Regions from separate parts of the Paenibacillus rhizolycopersici genome, predicted to be linked through region 2. Evidence: riboswitches for the same ligand, from Rfam matches in the RefSeq annotation. Region 2 holds a riboswitch; each other region holds the start of a gene.
The links. Region 2 has a riboswitch for cyclic di-AMP ahead of IM700_RS03680 (APC family permease). Riboswitches for the same ligand answer to the same signal wherever they lie in the genome.
Positions count from the first base shown of each region.

Region 1: another riboswitch for cyclic di-AMP. It lies ahead of IM700_RS21005 (3D domain-containing protein); the one in region 2 lies ahead of IM700_RS03680 (APC family permease).
Region 3: another riboswitch for cyclic di-AMP. It lies ahead of IM700_RS10315 (hypothetical protein); the one in region 2 lies ahead of IM700_RS03680 (APC family permease).

Region 1 covers NZ_JADCNN020000029.1:29,488-37,200, reverse strand. Annotated here, with positions in the region: gene yabA (DNA replication initiation control protein YabA) at 1-191, shown strand, start outside; gene IM700_RS21030 (tRNA1(Val) (adenine(37)-N6)-methyltransferase) at 258-1,013, shown strand; gene rsmI (16S rRNA (cytidine(1402)-2'-O)-methyltransferase) at 1,010-1,909, shown strand; gene IM700_RS21020 (AbrB/MazE/SpoVT family DNA-binding domain-containing protein) at 2,063-2,317, opposite strand; gene IM700_RS21015 (HD domain-containing protein) at 2,634-3,923, shown strand; gene IM700_RS21010 (TatD family hydrolase) at 3,941-4,714, shown strand; cyclic di-AMP (ydaO/yuaA leader) riboswitch at 4,920-5,131, shown strand; gene IM700_RS21005 (3D domain-containing protein) at 5,360-6,496, shown strand; gene rnmV (ribonuclease M5) at 6,689-7,234, shown strand; gene rsmA (16S rRNA (adenine(1518)-N(6)/adenine(1519)-N(6))-dimethyltransferase RsmA) at 7,240-7,713, shown strand, end outside.
Region 2 covers NZ_JADCNN020000002.1:331,280-338,992, reverse strand. Annotated here, with positions in the region: gene IM700_RS03700 (methyl-accepting chemotaxis protein) at 1-205, shown strand, start outside; gene IM700_RS03695 (threonine aldolase family protein) at 318-1,433, shown strand; gene IM700_RS03690 (DsrE family protein) at 1,430-1,774, shown strand; gene IM700_RS03685 (ArsR/SmtB family transcription factor) at 1,833-2,165, opposite strand; cyclic di-AMP (ydaO/yuaA leader) riboswitch at 2,427-2,601, shown strand; gene IM700_RS03680 (APC family permease) at 2,761-4,578, shown strand; gene pyk (pyruvate kinase) at 4,635-6,050, shown strand; gene IM700_RS03670 (PTS fructose transporter subunit IIABC) at 6,096-7,713, opposite strand, start outside.
Region 3 covers NZ_JADCNN020000007.1:179,346-187,058, reverse strand. Annotated here, with positions in the region: gene kdpB (potassium-transporting ATPase subunit KdpB) at 1-1,983, opposite strand, end outside; gene kdpA (potassium-transporting ATPase subunit KdpA) at 2,012-3,682, opposite strand; gene kdpF (K(+)-transporting ATPase subunit F) at 3,714-3,791, opposite strand; gene IM700_RS10315 (hypothetical protein) at 3,917-4,318, opposite strand; cyclic di-AMP (ydaO/yuaA leader) riboswitch at 4,436-4,611, opposite strand; cyclic di-AMP (ydaO/yuaA leader) riboswitch at 4,720-4,899, opposite strand; gene IM700_RS10310 (MBL fold metallo-hydrolase) at 5,158-5,838, shown strand; gene IM700_RS10305 (nucleotidyltransferase domain-containing protein) at 5,862-6,647, opposite strand; gene IM700_RS10300 (cupin domain-containing protein) at 6,699-7,034, opposite strand; gene IM700_RS10295 (DUF4269 domain-containing protein) at 7,031-7,609, opposite strand; gene IM700_RS10290 (methyltransferase domain-containing protein) at 7,624-7,713, opposite strand, start outside.

The DNA of each region.
Region 1 (7,713 bases), on a different contig from region 2:
TGTCCATACCCGTGGCGGAGAGAGCCGATATTCCGGCTCTGACCGGCAAGGAAGCAATGGATGTCGTGGGCGAAGGCTACGACAATTTGGCGCGTCTTTATCATGAGGGCTTCCATATTTGCAATGTTTATTATGGGCATCTGCGCACGGAAGGCGATTGCCTGTTCTGCTTGTCGTTTTTGAATAAATAATGAACCGTGGGGGTGTCCCTACGGTTTTTTTAAATTTGTGTTGAAAAAGGATGGGTATCGAAGTCCATGAACCAAGTACCGATTTATGAGCAGGAACGTGTAGACGACTTGCTGACGCATGAGCTACATATCATTCAAAGCGATGAAGTGTTTAGCTTCTCCATGGATGCCGTATTGTTAGCCCGGTTTGCCCCGGTGCCGAAGGTTGGCAAAATTCTCGATCTGTGTACCGGCAACGGGGTCATCCCGCTGCTGCTCTCCACCCGGACAGAAGCGGAGATCGAAGGGATTGAGATTCAGCCGCGGCTTGCAGATATGGCTCGTCGCAGCGTGGAAATGAACGGGCTCTCGCAACGGATCCTCATTCGTGAAGGAGATTTGCGCGAGCTGGTAAAGGTGACGGGTCATGGAGTTTACGATGCTATTACCGTGAACCCGCCGTATATGCCAGTGACGACGGGCGAGGTAAAGCTCAATGCTCATCAAGCAATCGCCCGGCATGAGATTCACTGCAGTCTGGAAGAAGTGGCTGCGGCTGCGATGCGCTTGGTACGGCCCGGCGGCAAGGTGTCGATGGTGCACAAACCCCAGCGCTTGGGCGAAATTGTCACGGTGTTGCGCCAGTACCGACTAGAACCGAAGGTGATCCGTTTCGTACATCCAAGGGCCGGAGCGGAAGCGAATATGGTACTGATTGAAGCACTGCGGGACGGGAAACCGGACCTGCGGGTGCTGCCGCCGTTGATCGTTTATAATGAAAATGGGGCATACTGCGAAGAAATCATGAATATCTATTACGGGCCAAAAGAGGGTAGAGTATGAACGTTCAAGTACAGAAGAGCTTTGAAACATCACCGGGCGGAAGGGGCGAAGCGGGCAGCGGCAAGTTGTTCCTTGTAGGCACCCCGATCGGGAATTTAGAGGATATGACCTACCGAGCTGTCCGTACCCTGCAAGAGGCGGACATCATCGCAGCGGAGGATACAAGGCAGACGCGAAAGCTGTTAACTCATTTCGAAATCTCCCCGGGAAAATTGCTAAGCTATCATGAGCATAATAAGGTTGCTAGTGGCCCAGAACTGATACGCTTTATAATAGAAGGAAAAAATTTGGCGCTTGTGAGCGACGCCGGTTTGCCGGCCATTTCCGATCCCGGGAGCGATCTGGTGAAGCTTGCGTTGGCGGCGGGAATTTCCGTCGTACCGGTGCCGGGAGCCAATGCGGCTTTATCGGCACTCATCGTTTCCGGTCTGCCGACCGAACGATTTACGTTTCTCGGCTTTTTGCCTAGAGACCACAAGGAGCGAGATCTGTTACTGAAGTCGTTGGAAGATCAGGAAGGGACGATGCTGATGTACGAGTCGCCGCATCGGCTGATCAAAACAATGGAGTCCCTGCTCGAGGTTTGGGGGAATCGTCGAATCGTCTTAGCGAGAGAACTAACCAAGCGTTATGAGGAAATGGCACGGGGGACGATTCAGGATTGCCTGGTTTGGCTGCAGGAATATCCGCCGCTAGGCGAATATTGCCTTGTCGTCGAGGGGGCACATCCCGACCAGGTGAAGGAGAAACGTGACGCCTGGTGGCAACCGCTTACGGTGGAGGAGCATGTCCGGCATTACGAAACGGAAGGAGGGATGACGCGAAAGGATGCGATGAAGAAAACGGCCGCAGATCGGGGCGTGGCGAAGCGAGATATTTATAATCAACTGATCTAGATCTCCATATCTCTCCGAAAATAGACATTATTAACCAAAATGCCGAAAAAAAGGGGCCTTCGCTAGGCTGGGTTCAAGCCTAGGAAGGCGCCAAGGAGATATGAAAAAGGTTAGAATTAACAGTTTCAGTAAATCTATTATATACTATAATTCTTAATTTGTCACAGGGGTAGGAAGCTCAGTAATGCATTCGTGACAAACAATTTTGCCTTTGAAGTAGGTCACGTTCTCAGCATTACCGCAGAAGATGCAAGCTGGCTCATATTTCTTGAGCATGATCCGTTCACCGTCTACATAAATTTCGAGCGCGTCTTTTTCACCGATCCCCAGAGTGCGGCGCAATTCGATCGGGATTACGACACGACCCAATTCGTCTACTTTTCTTACGATACCTGTGGATTTCATCATATTGATGATTGCCCCTCTCACTATAAATTGGAATTGTCATTATTCGACATGATTCTATCTTTTATGATTTTTATAATACCAACCATTGCCAGATTAGTCAACCTATTTATGGTATAGTTCAATATTATTTCTAAATTACAGGGATACATAACTCCGAGAACCGTTATGAAGTCTAGCAAGTTACTAATACTTTATAATTCGACATTTTGGAAATCGTTAATTTGACAAACATCGACATCATTCGACATAACCCGTCGTCATCAGTCAGAATTCCGCTTTTGGTCTCGCATTTATGAAAAAAAAGGAGTGTTGACCCATGCATCGTCGGCTTAGCGAAGAGAAAGTGTTCAAAGATCCCGTACATAATTATATTCATGTACAGGACGAAGTGATCTGGTCGCTCATAAATACGCCGGAGTTTCAACGCCTTCGTCGGATCCGTCAGCTAGGCACGTCTTATTTGACGTTTCATGGCGCCGAGCACAGCCGATTCTCGCATTCGCTTGGCGTTTATGAGATTACCCGCCGAATCATTTCGCAGTTTGAACGGAGCGGGTACGCCGATTGGCCTCAAGGAGATAAATTGGTGGCATTGTGCGCGGCGTTGCTTCACGATTTGGGACACGGGCCGTTCTCCCATTCTATAGAAGAAGCATTCCAGATGCATCACGAAGATTGGACATGTAAAATTTTGCTGGGCGATACGGAAGTTAGTGCCATTTTGCGCGAGGTTGCCCCGGATTTTCCGGAGAAAGTGGCTGCCGTGATCCGCAAGGATTACGAGAATCCGATTGTGGTCAATTTAGTCTCGAGCCCCCTCGATGCGGATCGAATGGATTATTTGCTGAGGGATGCGTATTTTACCGGTGTGAACTACGGTACGATTGATATGGACCGGATTCTGCGGATGCTTCGACCTTTTCAGGGGCGGGTGGTCGTAAAGGAATCAGGCATGCACGCGGTGGAAGACTATTTGATGTCCAGGTATCAGATGTATTGGCAGATTTATTTTCACCCGGTAACGCGGAGCTCGGAGATTATTCTCCGGCAAATTTTGCGCCGAGCTAAGGAATTGTACCAGAACGGGTATTCCTTTGGTTTCCTGCCGCATCCGCTTCCGGATCTATTTGAAGGTAACATCGGGGTCGCTGACTATTTGCAGTTGGACGAAGCTTTGATGCAAACGGCGTTCATGCAGTGGACGAGGGAGTCAGATGAGTTATTACGCGATTTGTGCTCCCGGTTTTTGAATCGCAAATTGTATAAATATGTAGAATTGGACACACCAGAGCTGGAAATGCTGGAGGAGATTCGGGAGTCCTTTACGCGCGTCGGACTGCATCCCGAATATGACATGGAAATTGATTTTCCGACCGATCTGCCGTATGATGTGTTCCGTCCGGATGAGGGGTTCCGTCAGAAGCAAATCTTGCTCTTGGACCGTCAGGAACGGGTACGGGAAATTTCTGAAGTGTCGGATATCGTTCGGTCGATTAGCGGATTACATCGAGGCAAAACGCATTTGTACTATCCGGATAATAAATTGTGTGCTGTAATGGATCGGTTGCCCCAGAAGGTAGCCCGCATATTCGAGCAACGGAATTAGGAGGATGACGATTCGAGATGTTATTTGATACGCATACGCATTTGGATGCTCCCCAATTTGACGAGGATCGCGAGGAAGTGATTGCACGCGCCGTGGAGCAAGGGGTCACAAGGATGATCAACATCGGATTTAACCGGGAAACCATCCCGTCGACCATGAAATTGGCGGAGTCGTATGACTTCATTTATGCGGCTGTTGGCTGGCATCCGCAGGATGCCATTACGATGCAAGAAGGGGATTTGGACTGGATCGCTGAATTATGTAAACATGACAAAGTCGTAGCGATCGGTGAAATCGGGCTGGACTATTACTGGGACACGTCCCCAAAAGAAGTGCAGCATGACGTATTCCGCAAACAAATTGGACTAGCTCGCAGTCTGGGGATGCCGATTTCCATCCATAATCGCGATGCCCATGAGGATGTGGTCCGCATTCTCCGCGAGGAGAAAGCAAACGAGGTTGGGGGTGTCATGCACTCGTTCTCTGGTAGTTGGGAAATTGCCAAAATGTGTCTGGATTTGGGATTTCATTTGTCGTTTGGCGGACCGATTACGTTTAAAAATGCAAAACAGCCCAAAGAAGTGCTGACCAAGACGCCAATGGATCGTTTATTAATCGAAACGGATTCCCCTTATTTAACACCACACCCATATCGTGGAAAGAGAAATGAGTCTGCGCATGTCCGCCTGGTTGCGGAAATGGCTGCCGAGCTCAAAGGGGTTACTTTTGAGGAAATCGCCGAAATTACGACCCGAAATGCAATGGAACGATTTGGAATCTCGAGGATTTAAGAGTAAATCGGATGAAAAAAAGAGGATTTCGGAAAGATTAATGCTTTTTAACCGTTAAAACCGAGATCATTACATTTTTTTAACCATTTTTTTAAAAAAACGTGGTTGATTCGTCCTTTACAACATGCATCGAAACAGGATAGAATTTTTTCAGTATCGATTTAGTGCGTTCTGGATGGACAAATTGAACGATACTTGGTTCCATGAACCAGTCTCGCTGAATCTCCTTCACGGAGAACGGGGGAACCGATACAGGCAGCGGTTGGCGGCAAGCCTCTCGCGTCGGTATTTGATTTCTTTCCAGGGTCTATGGGGTGAATTCGAGGTCATTGCGCCATGAGCGAATGAACTGAGAAAGGGCGGCTCTCTTTCGCCCGAACCCGACAGCTAACCTCGTAAGCGTATAAGAGAGGTCACTCGTGCAGCTATTACACCAAGACATTCAGGAAGCCACGAAGGAGTTCCTCTAACTCTTTCTTTGGGCTTCTTTTGTTTTGAATAAAAGTAATAGGGTCATCATACTGTTGGTAAACAGGAGGTGACGTACGCAAGAAGACTGGATCAGGATGCAAAAGTAACTGTAGTCACGTCAATCGTTATCATGCATCGACCTAGACGGCGGGACTATGAAGGAGGACGGAAGAAATGGGCATTTTCCGCAAAGAGGAGACCCATGAATCACGCTCATCCAGCATGTCTTACGCAATGCGATGGAAGCATGAGAATTTACGTCAGATTGCGCTCGTCGGCGTTCTGACCATCGCGGTATTCATCATCATCCTAATCTGGCTGTTTGGCCAGGCACATAAAGAAGTGTCCCTGATTGTGGACGGCAGCGTCCAATCGGTGGAGACGAATAAATCCAGCGTAGCCCATCTGCTGGAGGAGCAATCGATTCAACTCAGCGCGAAGGATTCCGTATCACTTCCGCTGGACAGCTCGCTTAAGAACGGTGACCGCATTGTCATCGTACGCGCAAAGCCGGTAAACGTGAGCGTGGACGGCATGAAAAAGGTTCACTTCACAACACAAAGCAAAGTAGAAGGCGTATTGTCCGAGATCGGCGTCACATTGGACCAAGATGACAAGGTCTCACCGACAATGGACAGTAAAGTTACTGCGAACCTGGACGTCAAGATTGTTCGGGTGAGTAAGCAAACGGTGCAGACGAAGGAGACCGTGCCTTTTAGCGTGGTCAAAACGTCGGACGCCAATCTGCTGAAAGGCACGACGAAGGTCGTTCAGCAAGGCAATGCCGGATTGGTCATTCACAACATTGAGAAAACTTACGAGGACGGAAAGTTCGTGACAAAGCGATGGCTCGGCAAAGAGGTCACTAAAAAGGCCCAGCCGAAGGTTGTTGCCGTCGGCACGAAGAAGCCAACCGCCGTTCTGTCGGCCAGCATTAACCGTACCGCAAATGCGGTGAACATTAGCGGGTTGACGACCAAAGGCGGCGTCTCTTTTGAATATAAAAAGATACTTAAAAACGTCACGTTGACCGCCTATTCGGCGGAAGAAGACGGGATTGGCACCCGCACGGCCTCCGGTACCCGCGTGACCGAAGGCAGAACAATCGCGGTTGATAAGGACGTCGTTCCACTCGGTTGGTGGGTATACATCGAGGGGATCGGCTTCCGTAAGGCGGAGGATACCGGCGGGGCTATTGATGGGAACAAGATGGATGTTTATTACGATACCCTGAAGGATGCGAAGAACTTCGGCCGGAAGAAGGGGCGTACCGTTTACGTCATCGGCCCGACGAAGCCGGAATTGAATTAACTCTCGACTCTCTTTGTTTTACAATGCAGAGGGAATGAGATAGTATTAGGATGATGAATAAGACAGTGGATTAGAAGAGGATGTTATCCTCTTCTTTTTGTTATTCTTGCAAGGAAGTTCAAAAAGTCGACTTTTTGAACATCATTAATAACAAAAAAGATAAGCTAGAGCACGAAGGGAAGAATAGATACCATGATCAAAGAGGTCATCGTGGTGGAGGGCCGAGATGACACCGTGGCCATCAAGCGAGCCGTGGAGGCGGATACGATTGAGACCGGCGGTTCGGCCATCGGGGAAGTGACGCTCAAGAAGATCGCTTTGGCTCAGGAGCGCCGAGGGGTCATTATTTTTACTGATCCGGACCATGCCGGGGAGCGGATTCGCAAAATCGTGGCGGCACGGGTTCCGGGCTGCAAGCATGCGTTCCTTCCCGAGGCAGAGGCCACGAAGCGGGGCGACATCGGCGTGGAGAACGCCTCACCGGAGGCGATCCGCACGGCGCTGTCCCGAGTCCGCAGCGAAGCGCCGGGAGTAGAGGCTGCGATCGACTGGGAAGACTTGATGAGTGCGGGGTTAATCGTTCACCCGCAGGCTGCTGCGCGACGGAAAGCGCTAGGTGAGCTGCTAGGCATCGGGTATTGCAACGGGAAGCAATTGTACAAGCGGTTATCGGTGTTCCGTATCACCCGCGAGGAGTTTGCGGCCGCGCTGGCCGAGTTGGAGAGCAAAGGAGTTTAAGGAGCATGAGCATAAGGGAAGAGGTATCCACGCCGCGCCGAACGAAGGAGATCATTCAACGGCACGGTTTTTCGTTTAAAAAAAGCCTGGGACAGAATTTTCTGATCGACCAGAACATTCTCGGGAAGATCGTCGCGGCAGCCGGCCTGGACGATACCAAGGGCGCGCTGGAAATCGGACCGGGTATCGGCGCGTTAACGGAGAAACTGGCTCAGGAAGCAGGTAAGGTAACGGCGGTGGAGATCGATCAACGTCTACTTCCGATCCTGGAAGAGGTGCTGGAGCCTTATTCGCACGTGAACGTGATCCATGGGGACGTGCTGAAGCTGGATCTTCAAGCGCTGTTCGCTGCCGAATTCGGCGGGGTGAACGGCGTCAGTGTAGTGGCTAATCTGCCGTATTACGTGACGACGCCGATTCTGATGAAGCTCCTTGAGGAGAAGTTGCCTCTAGAGCATATTGTCGTGATGATCCAGAAG
Region 2 (7,713 bases):
CGTCAACGAGGATAAGAACCGGGTTCTTCTGACCGTGAGCTCGGCTTCTGCCGTAGCAGAACAAAACTCAGCCTCTTCAGAGGAAATCTCCGCCTCGGCCATCGAGTTGAACGGCACCACCCAGGATATTGCCCAGGCGATTAAAGAGCTTGAATCGCTTTCGATTGAAATGATTCAAGAAGTGGAGAAATTTAAATTGGTGTAAAGAAGAGACAAGTCCTACCGGGCGATCATCGATTCCTGCTCCGAATCGAGCTATAATAAGCATGAATTCACAGTTTATGCAGACAGCTTGGAGAGAGGAGCGGCGAAGAACGATGTATGGAAACGAAGGATCATCGGACAAGAAATCGTTAAAGGCGGCTTTCGACCGGACGGTCTATCAAGTGGTGGGCCACGGTAAACGAAATGTGGGGGTGCTGCAGCAGGCTTTTTCCGGGATCGATGGTGAGCTGGACAGCGACATGTACGGTATGGGACCGTCCCTGGAAGCATTCGAAGCAAATATGGCCGGGGTGCTGGGCAAAGCCTCGGCGGTGTTCTTTCCCAGCGGTACGATGGCCCAGCAAATCGCCTTGCGAATCTGGTGCGATCGCAAGGGGACGAAACGCGTAGCCTATCACCCCTTATGCCATTTGGAGATTCATGAGGAAGACGGCTTGAAGGAACTGCACGGAATCGAACCGATTCTTCTGGCGGACAAGGACCGGCTTATTGGATTGGAGGACGTACAGCAACTTGGCGAGGACGTCTCGTGCCTGTTGTTGGAACTGCCCCAGCGCGAGATCGGCGGCCAGTTGCCGCCGTTCGAGGAGCTCGTGGCGATTTCCGAGTTCTGCCGGGAGAAAGACATCAAGCTCCATCTGGACGGAGCCCGGCTGTTCGAAGTTCTTCCCTACTATCAAAAAACCGCGGCGGAAGTGTGCGTCCTGTTCGACAGCGTCTACATCTCCTTCTACAAGGGCATCGGCGGAATCGCCGGAGCCATATTGGCCGGAGAGCCGGAGTTCACAAAGGCATCCAAGGTGTGGAAGAGACGTCACGGCGGTGACCTGATCAGCTTGTATCCGTATTATCTCAGCGCAGATTACTATTATGAGCAGCGCGTTGGGAAAATGGATTTGTATTATCGGCAGGCGCAAGAGCTGGCAGAGTGGTATAACCGATGCCATCAGATGAAGACGGTCCCGGCCGTTCCGGTTTCGAACATGTTCCACGTCCATGCGGATGTCCCCAAGGAACGGCTGGAGCATAGCCTTGTTGAAGTGTACCGGGAAACCGGCGTTGGGTTAACCGCCGTCCTCAAGGAGAAGGCGGATGGAGGCTGTTCCTTCGAGGTGAGTCTCGGAGACCGTTATGGCGAGGTGCCGAAAGACCGGATGCAGTTGACGTTTGAACTGCTCGATCAGAAGCTGAGAGGAGAATCGCTTTGAACCGAAAAGTTATTTTTCTAACGACCGACAGCTTCGGGGACGGTGACCGGGAACTGGGGATGCAGCTGTTGGAAACGTTCCTAACGTTGTTGAAGCAGCGGGAACAGGAGCAGCTTCCGGCGGCAGTATTTTGTGTAAATCGGGGTGTTCTTGCCCTAACGGAGCAGTCGTTTGCTTCGTTGCACCTGAAGGAGCTGGCGAGTCGCGGTGTGCCGGTATTGGCTTGTGGGACCTGCGTTAACTATTACGGCATCCAGGATCAACTCGCAGCTGGCGAGGTGTCCAGTATGGGGCGTTTTATGGAACTGGCTGCGCAATATGAGGTCTTGACGCTGGCTTGATCTCGGCCGAAGAAATCATCAAAGAAACACCGTAAGAATTACGGCATTTGCCGTTTTCTTACGGTGTTTTTTGTTGATCCGGGCTTTGAATTTCCTGTAAGTATTCGTCAAGCCGGTTAAACCGCTCTTCCCATAAGTTTCGGAACGAGGCGATCCACTCGTCCAGCTCCTGCAGGGGTTCCGGCCGAAGCCGGTAAATCCGGCGATTCGCAACAGGTTGAACCTCGACGATGCGGGCTTCATTCAGCACCTTGAGATGCTTCGATACCTGCGGCTGCCGGACTTGGAGCCGATCCGCGATTTCTCCTACGGTTAGTGGACCGTATCGCAGCAGTTCAACCATTTTCAGTCGATGGGGTTCGGCAAGCGCGCTCAAAGTTGCAGTATTCATCGGTCTCACTTCCTTATTTCGAGTATACCTTATTTGGTCGCAAATATTCCAGTAGGGGAATATGAATAATTCACATCACTGTCGACCATCGTCTTATTTCCTCGTAAATTCAAGTCCGTACGAAATAATTAGCGTAGAAGAGCGATGTATACGCGTACCTCGACAATGCGGATCGCATTTCGTTGCCAATCCGCCTTAAACTCATCTTTACACTTTTTAGGGCGGGGAGTATGATTCATCAGTGGTAATTTTTATATGGCAAATACCTGATCGCTGAATTCTTTATTCAGTAAGAAACGGGGGAACCAACCGAAACGGGTCGTGAGGCTTCGTTTCTGGGGTGAATCGCTTGTTTTGGCTATCCTGGCCATGAGCGTAGGGCTGCTTTCGTGCCCGAATCCGTCAGCTAACTCCGTAAGCGTCCGAAAGAGGGAATTGTCGCGGATATTCGCTTGAGTTTCAAATAAAGCGGCCGCGGGAAGGTCCAACTTTCCTGCGGCCTTTTTGTGTTGTTCTCTGCGGGAATGGGGAGCCTATAGAACCACGAATGGTTAGAGATATAAGGTTATTTAAGGGATGAAGAGAGGAAATCACCATGGTGAACAAAATTAAGCGAGTACTGATCGGCAGACCGATGAAAAGTACCGAAATTGAAGGGGAGAAACTGAGCAAGCTCAAGGCGTTGGCAGTACTGTCCTCGGACGCTTTATCGTCTGTGGCTTACGGGACGGAGCAAATTCTGATCGTCTTGATGGCGGCGGGATTTTCGGCCGTCTGGTATTCCATCCCGATCTCGTTTGCGGTTCTGGGGCTTTTACTTATTCTGATTTTGTCGTATCGGCAAACGATTTACTCCTACCCCGCCGGGGGCGGGGCGTATATCGTGGCGATGGATAACCTTGGGCGATCGACAGGTTTGCTGGCCGGCGGCTCGCTCCTGGTCGATTATGTTCTGACGGTGGCGGTCAGCTCGTCGGCGGGAACGGATGCCATTACATCCGCTTTCCCGGCGCTGCATGATCAACGGGTGTTGATTGCGCTGCTAATGATCACCTTGTTAACGCTGATGAATCTTCGAGGGGTAACGGAGTCAGCATCCGTATTGGCTATTCCGGTATATCTGTTTGTCGCGTCCATCTTTGTTCTGATCCTGTCGGGGTTGTTTAAATATTTGACCGGTGGAATTCACGCGAGCGTGCCAGAGATGGGGACGGCGGTTTCCGATATAAGTCTGTTCCTGCTGCTCAAGGCGTTCAGTTCCGGCTGTTCGGCCTTAACCGGGGTAGAGGCGGTATCCAACGCCATCCCGAACTTCAAGCAGCCGGCGGAACGTAATGCTGCAGCTACGCTGGTGATGATGGGTGTCATTCTCTGCACCATGTTTATCGGAATCAGTGCGCTGGCCTATTGGTACGGTATCGCTCCTGATCCGAAAGCAACCGTTGTCTCACAGATTGCCGAGTCGACCTTCGGCCGGGGCGCGTTATACTACGTCATCCAGGCGATTACAGCGCTGATCCTGTTCCTGGCCGCCAACACGGCTTACTCAGCCTTTCCCTTGCTGGCGTTTATGCTGGCCAAAGACAAGTACATGCCGCATGCGTTTATGGTGCGCGGGGACCGGCTCGGTTTTTCGAACGGAATTATTTTCCTTGGCGTGGCTTCGGCGTTGCTGGTTCTCGGGTTCCATGGCAACACGGAGAGCTTGATTCCGTTATACGCGGTTGGCGTATTTATTCCGTTCACCTTGTCGCAGCTCGGGATGATGATTCGATGGCTAAAGCTGAAGCCGCAAGGATGGGTGTTCCGGTTTGTCATCAATACGATTGGGATGCTGACAACGCTGGGGATTACGCTGATCTTCATCATCACCAAATTTTCGCATATATGGGTCGTATTTATCTTCTTACCGCTGGTGATGTTTATCTTTTACCAAATTCATCGTCATTATTTAAATATTGCCGACCAGCTTCGAATCCAGATGGATACGGAAAAACCTTGCATCAAAGGCAGCACTATCGTCGTGCCGGTTGCGGGCGTTACTCGCGTCGTGATGAACTCGTTGAGCTACGCCAAATCGCTGACGGACAACGTTGTCGCCGTGTATGTCGGGTTTGATGACGAAGAAATTGACCGCATGGAGAAGAAGTGGAAGGAATGGAACCCCGGGGTTCGGTTAATCACGCTCCGTTCCAGCTTCCGCAGCATCATCCGGCCCATCATGAAGTTCATCGATACGGTGGAATGGAAAACTGCAGAGACCGACCATATTACCGTCCTAATTCCGCAGTTTATTACCCGGCACTGGTGGCAGAATATTTTGCATAACCAATCGAGCCTTTTGCTTCGGGCCTATTTATTCAATAAAAAGGACATTGTCATTGCAACCGTTCCTTACCATCTGCAAAAATAATTCGTTTCGCCGGCTTGACGCATACTAACCTAAACGTTACCTAAGGAGGTTTCAAGGTGCTGCGGACAAAAATCATTTGCACGTTAGGCCCCGCCTGCGACTCGGTTTCCGTGCTGAAGGAAATGATTCAGGGCGGGATGACGGTCGGCCGACTGAATATGGCCCACGGGGAGCTGGAGGAGCATGTGGCCCGCATACAGCGGGTGCGGCAAGCCGCGCAAGAACTGCATAGCTTTGTACCGATTATGATGGATATCAAGGGGCCAGAGGTGCGCATCGGGAAATTGCGGGAACCATTCTGCGAGCTGATTGCCGGAGAAGAGATGGTGCTTACAACAGAGCCGCTAGACGGAGACGCCGCGAAAATCTCGGTCAACTATCCCGAAATGCCGCAGGTTGTGCAAGCGAATGATCGAATCCTGATCGATGACGGGTTGATCGAGCTGCGCGTCATATCGGCCGAGGGGGCTGAAGTCCGTTGCCGCATCATCAGCGGCGGGAAGCTCAAGCCGAACAAAGGCGTCAATCTGCCTGGGATCAAAACTACGCTGCCTGGCGTGACAGAGCGAGACATTCGGCATATTCATTTTGGCCTGGAGAACGGGGTGGAGATGATCGCCGTATCGTTTGTTCGCAAAGGTGACGATATCCGTGAAGTTCGGCGGATTTTGCAGGAGAATAATGGAGGACACGTCCAGATCATCTCCAAAATCGAAAATGAGGAAGGCGTGCAAGATCTGGAGGATATCATCGAGGCTTCGGATGGAATCATGATTGCGCGCGGCGATCTTGGGGTAGAAATTCCGGTTGAGGAAGTGCCGATGCTGCAGAAAGAAATGATCGACAAGTGTAATCTGGCAGGCAAACCGGTTATCGTCGCCACGCATATGCTGGAGTCGATGCAGGTGAATCCAAGGCCGACGCGCGCGGAAGTCAGTGATGTTTACAACGCCGTGATGCAGGGAGCCGACGTCGTCATGTTGTCTGGCGAGTCTGCCGCAGGGAAATATCCGGTAGAAGCGGTGCGAACCATGGCTGCCGTCGCGCGCAAGGCCGAATCGATGATCGACTATCGGGAAGCATTCAATCGGAGAAGAAAGCTGCACGGCACCAATATCACGGAGGTGATCAGCCAAGGCGCGGTTAGCGCCTCGCTGGAGCTGAGCGCTAAAGTGATCATCACGTCCACCGAAAGCGGCTTTACTGCCAGGATGGTCTCGAAATATCGACCCGAGGCGCCGATTCTGGCGATTGCCCATCACCCGCATGTCTTGACCAAGTTGATTCTGTTGTCCGGGGTGTACCCTTATTTAGGGGGGCCGGTAACGACAACGGATGAGATGTTAACCTCAGCGATCGACAGCGCCCGCCGAGCGGGTTATGTCCAGGACGGCGACACCGTGGTCTTCTCGGCAGGATTACCGTTAGGCCAGGCGGGAACAACGAATCTGATCCAAATTCAACAGGTATAACAAAAATCCCCCGGACCGCCTTGGCGGCTCGGGGGATTTTCTTTGTTAGTGGACTTGATCCAGGAGCTCATAGGCTTCCTGTTTGGATTTTACTTGCAGCAATTGCTCGCGGAACCCGTCGTCCATTAGCTTGCGGGACAGCATTTGCAGAATTTTTAGATGCTCATTGCCTTTGTTCTCGGCGGGGACGGCGATCATGAAAATCAGCTTCGCGGGCGAACCGTCCGCGCTGCTCCAATCGACGCCTTCGGGCTTTATCCCGAATACGACCTGGGGTTTTCGCACCGCTGCCGATTTCCCGTGCGGCACCGCGACGTTCATTCCGATTCCGGTGGAACTCTCCTCCTCGCGCTTCAGGATGGCCTGTTTAAACTCAGCCGGGGAGGTCAGTACGCCTTCAACGTTCAGCTTGGCGATCATCTCGTCGATGACCCCGTCCCGCGTTGAAGCCGACAGGGAAGGCTCAATTAAATCCAAGCTGATGATATCGGTTAGTTTACTCACCGGGCGATGGACTTCGGAAACCGGCGTGCTCGCCGGGCGGACGGCTTCCGGACGCGGTGTTTCTATAGCCGGAGCAGCCTCCTCCACAGCGCTTGCCCCAACCAATTGAGGTTCAACCTGGTCTTTCTTCAGCAGCTTGATCATCAAGGCGGTGACAATGGAGCCAACGATGACGGCTACGAAGAACATGAGGATGTTATCGACAGCCCCAAGCACGGCAACGATCGGTCCGCCATGGGCGACACGGTCACCGACGCCGCCCAGCATGGCGATCACGGAACCGGCCATCGAGCCGACCATGATGCTGGGAATGACGCGCAGCGGATCTTGCGAAGCGAACGGAATCGCCCCTTCGGTAATCCCAAACAGGCCCATCGTAAAGGCGGCCTTCCCCGATTCCCGTTCTGCATCATGGAACTTGCGCTTGAATAAGAACGTGGCCAGACCCAGTCCGATCGGCGGAATACAGATCGCGACGGCGATCGGACCCATGATTTGATAATTGCCCTCCGCGATCATCGCGGAGCCGAACATGAACGCAACCTTGTTGACCGGGCCACCCATGTCGAAGGAGATCATAGCGCCGAGGATCAATGCCAGCAGAATCGAGCTGGCTCCTTGCATGCTGGCAAGCCAGCTCGTCAGCGATTCGAATACCTGAGCGATCGGACCGCCGAGCAAGTAAATGAAAGCCAAACCGACGATTAACGAAGAGAGGACCGGGATGATGATAATCGGCATGATCGGATTGATGGCCTTCGGCACCTTCCACTTCTTGATCCATAGCGCGACGTAACCGGCCAGGAAACCGGCGATGATCCCGCCGATGAACCCGGCTCCGGCTTCACTGCCGTAGAAACTGCCGTTTGCGGCGATATAACCGCCAATGATCCCGGGAGCTAAGCCGGGCCGGTCGGCGATACTAAAGGCGATGAACCCGGCTAATACCGGAACCATGAACGTAAAAGAGGCGGCTCCGAGCTTCTCAATCGTCTTCCAGAACGAGTCCTCAGGAATTTGCAGGCCGCCCGGTGTGGGCACGCCACCGATTGAAAGAGCGATGGCGATCAAGAGACCGCCTACGACGATAAACGGAATCATGTACGAAACGCCGCTCATCAGGTGGCGATAGAAGGCATTTTGCTGCTTGGCGCCGGTC
Region 3 (7,713 bases), on a different contig from region 2:
AAACGGAGCAATCACGCCGCCTACTCCGTAAATGAACAGGTTGCGCGCCAACAGCTTGGAGGAACTCATCGGCTTGTAAGCAATCCCTTTCATGGCGAGCGGGATCAACAGCGGAATAATGATCGCATTAAAAATCAACGCCGAAATGATCGCCGAATCGGGAGAACCCAGCCGCATGACATTGAGAACCCCCATCTCGGGGATCGCCAGCATAAACATGGCCGGGATAATCGCAAAATACTTGGCAACGTCATTGGCGATGCTGAACGTGGTTAAGGCGCCGCGGGTCATCAGCAGCTGTTTGCCGATCGACACGACCTCGATGATCTTCGACGGGTCGGAGTCCAGATCGACCATATTGGCTGCTTCCTTCGCGGCTACGGTGCCGCTGTTCATGGCGATTCCGACATCCGCTTGGGCCAGCGCCGGGGCATCGTTCGTCCCGTCGCCCGTCATCGCCACAAGCTTTCCTTCGGCTTGCTCCTTACGGATGACAGCGATCTTATCCTCCGGCTTGCTCTCCGCGATATAGCCGTCCACGCCGGCCTCCCGCGCGATCGTCGCTGCCGTAAGCGGGTTATCGCCCGTGCACATGATCGTTTTGATCCCCATCTCCCGCATCTGTTCGAACCGCTCCCGCATCCCGGGTTTCACGGTATCCTTCAAATAAATCAGACCGTAGACGAAGTGATCGACCGCTACCGCTAATGGAGTGCCCCCCGCCGTCGCAATCGCATCGCTGTTTAGATCTAGATCGTCGGGGATTTGCCCGCCTTGGGCGATGACCCATTTCTTGACGGCATCCACCGCCCCTTTCCGTACCTTCCGGCCGTCCCTCAAATCGATGCCGCTCATCCGGGTTTCCGCTTTGAAATCAATGAATTCCCCGCCGTCCGCAAGGGCAGCGTCATAACCCAAGCCTTGTTTTCTCATCAACTCCAACACCGAACGCCCCTCCGGCGTATCATCCTTGACGGAACTGATCGCCGCCCAGGCGGAGACATCCGCCAGGCCTGCCCCGCCAACCGGCACAAATTCGCTGGCCATCCGGTTCCCGTACGTGATCGTCCCGGTTTTATCCAATATAATCGTATTGATGTCCCCGGCCGCTTCGACGGCTTTCCCGGACATCGCCAGGACGTTGAATTGCGTTACGCGATCCATTCCCGCAATCCCGATGGCCGACAGCAAGCCGCCGATGGTCGTTGGTATCAAGCAAACCAGCAAGGCGATCAATATGGGGACTTCGATCCGGATACCCAGGTAATTCCCAAAGAACGGCAGCGTGACCACCACGATCAAGAAGATCAAGGTCAAGCTAATCAAAACGGTATTCAATGCGATTTCGTTCGGCGTCTTTTGGCGTTTCGCCCCTTCGACCAACGAGATCATCCGGTCGAGGAAGGACTCGCCGGGGTCACTGGAGATCCTCACCTTGATTTGGTCGCTGATCACCTTCGTGCCGCCGGTTACGGAACTGAAGTCTCCGCCGGCCTCCTTGATCACCGGCGCCGATTCTCCGGTGATGGCCGACTCGTCGACAGAAGCCAGTCCCTCCACCACTTCGCCGTCCCCCGGAATCATTTCGCTTTGGGAAACGATGACGAGGTCTCCTTTGCGCAGCTCGGTCGAAGGAACTTGCTTCACTTGCTGGCCCACGAGTTTATTGGCCGTGATTTCTTTCTTCGTTTGTTTAAGCGAATCCGCTTGTGCCTTGCCGCGCCCCTCCGCGAGAGCCTCCGCGAAATTCGCGAACAGCACGGTCACGAGCAAAATCAGCGATACCGTCAAATTGAACCCGCGCGACACCCCGCCACCGAAGGCATCGGGCACAAATATCAATATCAACGTGATGAGAAATCCGAGTTCGACCACGAACATGATCGGGTTACGGACCATCAGCCTTGGATCCAGCTTCATAAACGATTCCTTGACCGCATGACTGACGATCGTGCGAGATAACATCGTTTTCTTGTTACGCATGTCCGTTCCACTCCTTCTTTCTTTCAACCTATGGCAGTAAAGTCAGATGCTCGGCGATCGGCCCCAATACGAGAGCCGGGAAGTAAGTCAACGCGCCGACGAGGATCACAATGATGAGAAAGACACCGCCGAACAGAGCCGTATCCGTACGGAACGTGCCGCTCGTGACGGGTACCGATTTCTTGGCGGCCAAGGAGCCCGCCACCGCCAGCAAGACGACGATCGAGAAATAGCGGCCCAAGAACATCACGACGCCCGTGGCGATGTTCCAGAACGGCGTATTATCGCCAAGCCCTTCGAAACCCGAGCCGTTGTTGTTCGCGGACGAAGTAAATTCATACATCGCTTGCGTTAAGCCGTGGAAACCGGAATTGGATATCGTATCCGGGTAAGCCAACAAAGCCAGAGCGGTGGGTGCCAGTATCAGGAACGGGGTAACCAGCAAATTAACGGCGATCAGCTTCATCTCTTTGCCTTCGAGCTTCTTGCCGAGAAATTCCGGCGTGCGCCCAACCATCAGACCGGACAAGAACACCGCAATCATCGCATACATCAACACGTTCATGATTCCGACGCCCGCTCCGCCGAAGACCGTATTCAGCATCATGTTCGCCAGCGGAACCAGCCCGCCGATCGGCGTCAGCGTATCGTGCATCGTATTGACCGCTCCCGTCTCCGTCGCGGTTGTGACCGTCGCGAACAAGGCCGACTGGGCTAGGCCAAAACGAACCTCCTTGCCCTCCATGCTGCCTTGGCCATGCGCGATGCCAAGGGCGTTGAATGCCGGATTGCCGGCGCTTTCGGCCGAAAGCAATACGCCAAGCATGACGATGAACATCATCAGCATCGATACGAACAACACCCGGCCTTGTTTGGCATTCCCGACCATTTTCCCATAAGCGAAAGGAAGGGAAGTCCCGATCAGCATCATCAATAGGATTTGCAGCATATTGCTGAATCCCCCCGGATTTTCAAACGGATGGGCCGAGTTCACGCCCACGAATCCGCCGCCGTTGTTGCCGAACTGCTTAATCGACAAGAACGAGGCAATCGGCCCCCGGGCGATAGGTTGCTCTGTCCCCTGAAGGGTATGGGCGATCGCCGTTGATGCCATAGTTTGCGGTACGCCCAACGCTACGAATATTAAAGCCGAAATGAACGATACCGGCAGCAGAACCCGGGTGATCGCACGAACCAGATCCACGAAGAAACTGCCGATCGGTTTGCCGGCCAAGCCGCGAATAAATGCCATCGCCGCGGCGACGCCGGTCGCCGTCGAAGTGAACATCATGAATACGATCCCGATCATCTGCGAAAGGTAAGACAGTCCGCTTTCCCCGCTGTAATGCTGCAGATCCGTATTGGTCATGAAGGCAATCACCGTATTGAAGGCGAGCGTCGGCTCCATGTTTGAAACCCCGCTCGGATTCAGCGGCAGGAACCCTTGCAGCCGAAAAATCAGATAGACGATAAGCATCATCGCCAAATTGCTCAGCACCGCGGATAAAGCATACTTCTTCCAGGACTGATTCTCCTGACGGATGCCGCTGGCATGGAATATTACTCTTTCAATAGGTCCGAACCACCGGTCCAGACCGTTCTTTTCATAGTCAAACGCTTTGGCCAAGTATAGACCGGCCGGTCTGGCGACGATTACCGCGAGGCCCAAAGTAACGAGTATGGCAATCCAACTGTAGATAGTCACGTCTTATCCCTCCGAAAGGCAAATGTTAAAACTTCTCCGGGTTCAGCAGCGCATACCCCAAATAAACAAAAACCGCCACGATTAAGATGCCAAGTCCCCACATCATCGCTGATCTCCACCCTCCGAAATCGCTTTGGAAGCCCAAGTTGCCAGACCTGCCATCATGCAAACCATGACGATAATTAAGCCGATCATGAAAATGTCCATCATCGTCGATCGGATCCTCCTTTACTCATTGTGCAGAATAAACGATACGTCTTTTCCCTTCGTATAAATCACATAGTTAGCGCCAAGCTTTTTATAAACCGCGCCAGGATGCATCTTTTGCGTAATGACATAAATCGGCTTCGACGTCCATGGACGGCAGAATTGCAAATATCGGCAGGTTAGTGTCAGAGATTCTTCGAAGATATACACCGTCCCGATGGGGATATCAGGTACGACCTTGTTTTTGCGTTTAGTAGTATCCACTAGAATGACGTGCTCTATCCCACGGTCTATCGCCTCCTGGCGGCTTCTATCATTGTTGACCATCAGTGCAAACGGGATTTCGCGGTACTTCATCGTTCTGATGAAATCTACCGCCAATGGATTCGTAAGCGTCACCAGCGCGTATTCAAAAGTGCCCACTTCTTGTATTCCTCCTGATTCAGAAATTAGGCATCAAAAAAGAAGCCTGGGAAGAGGGAATCTTCGCGGGCTTCCAGCATGAATGTATTCTATGCTTTAGGAATCGCGCTATAAGGTTTCCTCTCTCGTCTGCACTTACGAGGTTAGCTGACGGGCTCGGGCGCGAGAGACGCCCTACCTCGCGATACGCAACTATCGCCAGGATTCGCCCCATAGGCGGTAAGCGCGACCTGCGCTCCGCCCGAATGGGTCCCCCGTTCCTTCGCATCGGAAGGATTCAGTGTGATGCAAATAGATTGTTAATTTTCTTCTTAATTGTTAATGTAACACTTTCTTCCCTTTCATGAATGGGCATAAGAAAACCACAGAGGATATCCCTGCGGCTCGCCATGACAAGTCCATCATCCTCTCTCCCTACGCTGACGAGGTTAGCTGTCGGATTCGGGCGGTGAGAGTCGCCCTACCCCTGCGGCATAGGCTTGCCGCAGGGGATTCACCCCGGACCGTTCCGCCGACTCTCACATCGGCAGCGATCATTGGTTCCCCCGTTTTCCTGATCGGAAATTAAGCGATACTGATTGTTTTATTGGAATCATTTCATGAGTCGAATATTACGCTTGCGCTTGTTCTTTGTAAAGCTAGACCAAACGCAAATTTGAGATAAAAAACCTTATAATTTCGTCATTTTTAGCGTTTTCAAGGGATAAAAAACGTCTTTCTCTACGATTACCTCTACCGCAGACCCTTACTTGAAATCCGGCTAGGACTTGTCCTCCGCCCCTTTCTTTGCTACGATTTTGCGCAGATAAACTAAGCTTGAACAACGAGGAGGAGATTACATGAAACAAACGAACGCATCCGGCCTGATGCCGCTGCCGCTAAACCTGAACTTGCCGAATGGGAACCAGATGCCGGTCCATGCGGTTCTGTTATGGGGGACCGATCATCTCGTCCTCGTTGACACCGGGGTTCCCGGTCAATTGGACGTGATCCGCAAAGGGTTGGAGCAAGGAGGGTTCTCCCTGGAACAGTTGACGCATGTGATCATCACGCATCAAGACAGGGATCATATCGGTAGCTTGCCGGAGCTGGTCCAGGCGAAGGCGGGGAAGTTGGAAGTATTGGCCCATGAAACGGGGATTCCTTACCTGGCATGGGAAATTCCGCTGATTAAAAGCGGAATCACCGCCGAACCGGTCGTAGTGGATACGGCGCTTCACGATGGCGACGAGCTGCCATTTGGCGGTGGCCTGCGGGTATTGCATACCCCGGGGCACACGCCGGATCATATCAGCTTATATCATGCTTCCAGCAAAACGTTGATCAGCGGGGACGTGCTCGTCTCGAGCGGCGGCAAGGTGTTGCCGCCCGATCCGAAGTTCACACCGGATTACGCCCAGGCCCTTCTATCGGTCGAAAAATTGGCCGCCCTGGATGTGGAAACGGTAATTACCTACCATGGCGGCGTATGTACCGGGGCGATCAAGGAACGGCTGAAGGAAATCGCTGCGGGGAAATAAGCATAGCAGTCCCGGCCAGCCGGTTAAATATCGCCTACCGGCGTAAATCCGCCCAGCCAATTTAATTCGCTGTCTTCCATGAATCGCGAGGGCCAGCTTCGTCCATCCTCACCCCAATCGGCGAACGTGCGGACCGACTGGTAAAACGCTTCGATATGCTCGGCCGTTGGTTCCTGCAGCATCCGTTCGATCAGCGGCAGGAAGCCTTCGGGCCGATCCGGAGCTTGTTCCAGAACATTAAGAAACCACTTATGGTACGGATACAGCATTTCATTATGCGCCAAGATCAGTCTTCCGCCGAACAAAACCAAATTATTGACGGCATGTCGCAATAGATAGAGGTTGTCATGCTTGAAGGCTTCGGCGGAATACCATTTCCACGCTTCGAACTGGGCCAAGAAACGGGAGATATTCTCCTGCTTACGTTCTGCCGGATAGCGAACGATATCTGCCAGCAGTTCCTCCACTCCCGTGATGTTTGAAAAAGCGAGGATCGCCCCTTCAAATGCAAAACGGGCCGGCTCGCTCCCTTTCTCGGCCACCTGCTTCATGAATCCGCAAGAGATATATTTTCCGTCCACGTAACCGGACTCATAGTCCGTCGATTCATTTTCCCAATACGTCGTCTCTCCGGTGCTTACCCGCCGGGCATAATCCTCCTCGGATATCACGATCATCACGTCTACATCCGAGGACGGTTTCGCGAATCCGTGGGCAATCGAACCGGAAACCAGTAAGGCCAGAATATCCTCCCGGGCGGCGAGCTTGGCCTTTAGTTTCTCGATCGACTTGGCATGATGTGCGTACATTCCTTATTCCCTTCCTTCTCTTGAAACCGACTTATTGCCGGTCCCTTTCATTTAAGCTAATACTCGGTCGCCCCGCGTATTTGGGCGTGAAATAACGAGAAATTCCACCGCTTCGTCCGATCGGTTCATGGCCTGATGCGGGGTGTTCGGCGGAATTTCGATTCCCTCATGGGAATGAAGCTCATGCTCGGTCCCGGCAATTTCGATATGCAGGCAGCCGGACAAGACAAAGAAAAATTGCTCCGCCGTTTGATGGAAATGCCGGACTTCCTGGCTATCCGGGGGCATTTTCTCATGAATAATGCTGCAGCCCTCCCGATCCACCAGCCGCCAGCCATCGCAATTCCCACCCCAAATATAGTGTTCCGCATTCTCTTTGCTGATCATTTCATTCCGTTCCTTTCTTCCATAAAATGATGCAGTCTCGCATCCTCCCAATCATACATAGCCAGCAGCGCTTCATAAGGGTCACCTTCCAACCGAAAAAACCTGCCGAAGGCCAGCTCCGTCTTCAGCCCCGCTGCCTTTAGCTTACGGATGGCATCCCATGCCTCCGGCCCTCCCATCTCTAGCAATCGGTGTTCAACAACCATATGTTGATAGGCATTTTGCTCGGTTACCGGCTTCGGCTGACCAAACACCTCAATCGCGAAACCGCGATGCGTAAAGTTCGCAACCGTTCGCAGGAGGCCGCCGACGGTTTTGCTGGAGCAGGCGTAGTTCGGGCATACCCCAAAATGAAGCTCCAGTTCCTGCTCAAACCGTTTGGCGTCGTAAACCTCACAGATGATGTCCAAGTCGCTTTCGGGCAAATCGATATCCAGCGGAATGGTTCCGGCCAAGACGGGATGATAGCAAGCCAGCTTGCCCACGATCTGAAGTTCTTCCATCGCCTCGTAAGCCTGTCGCTGACGCTCATTTCCCTGACACAAATAGGTAAGGTCGAAGAAATCGAGGATCATGTCTAGCCTCCAATCTAGGCAGTTCCGGGCTTCGCCCGAATCAATTGGACCATATCCATCCAATAGCTCTCCGCCGCGATGACGTTTAGCCCGGCCTGTTCGGC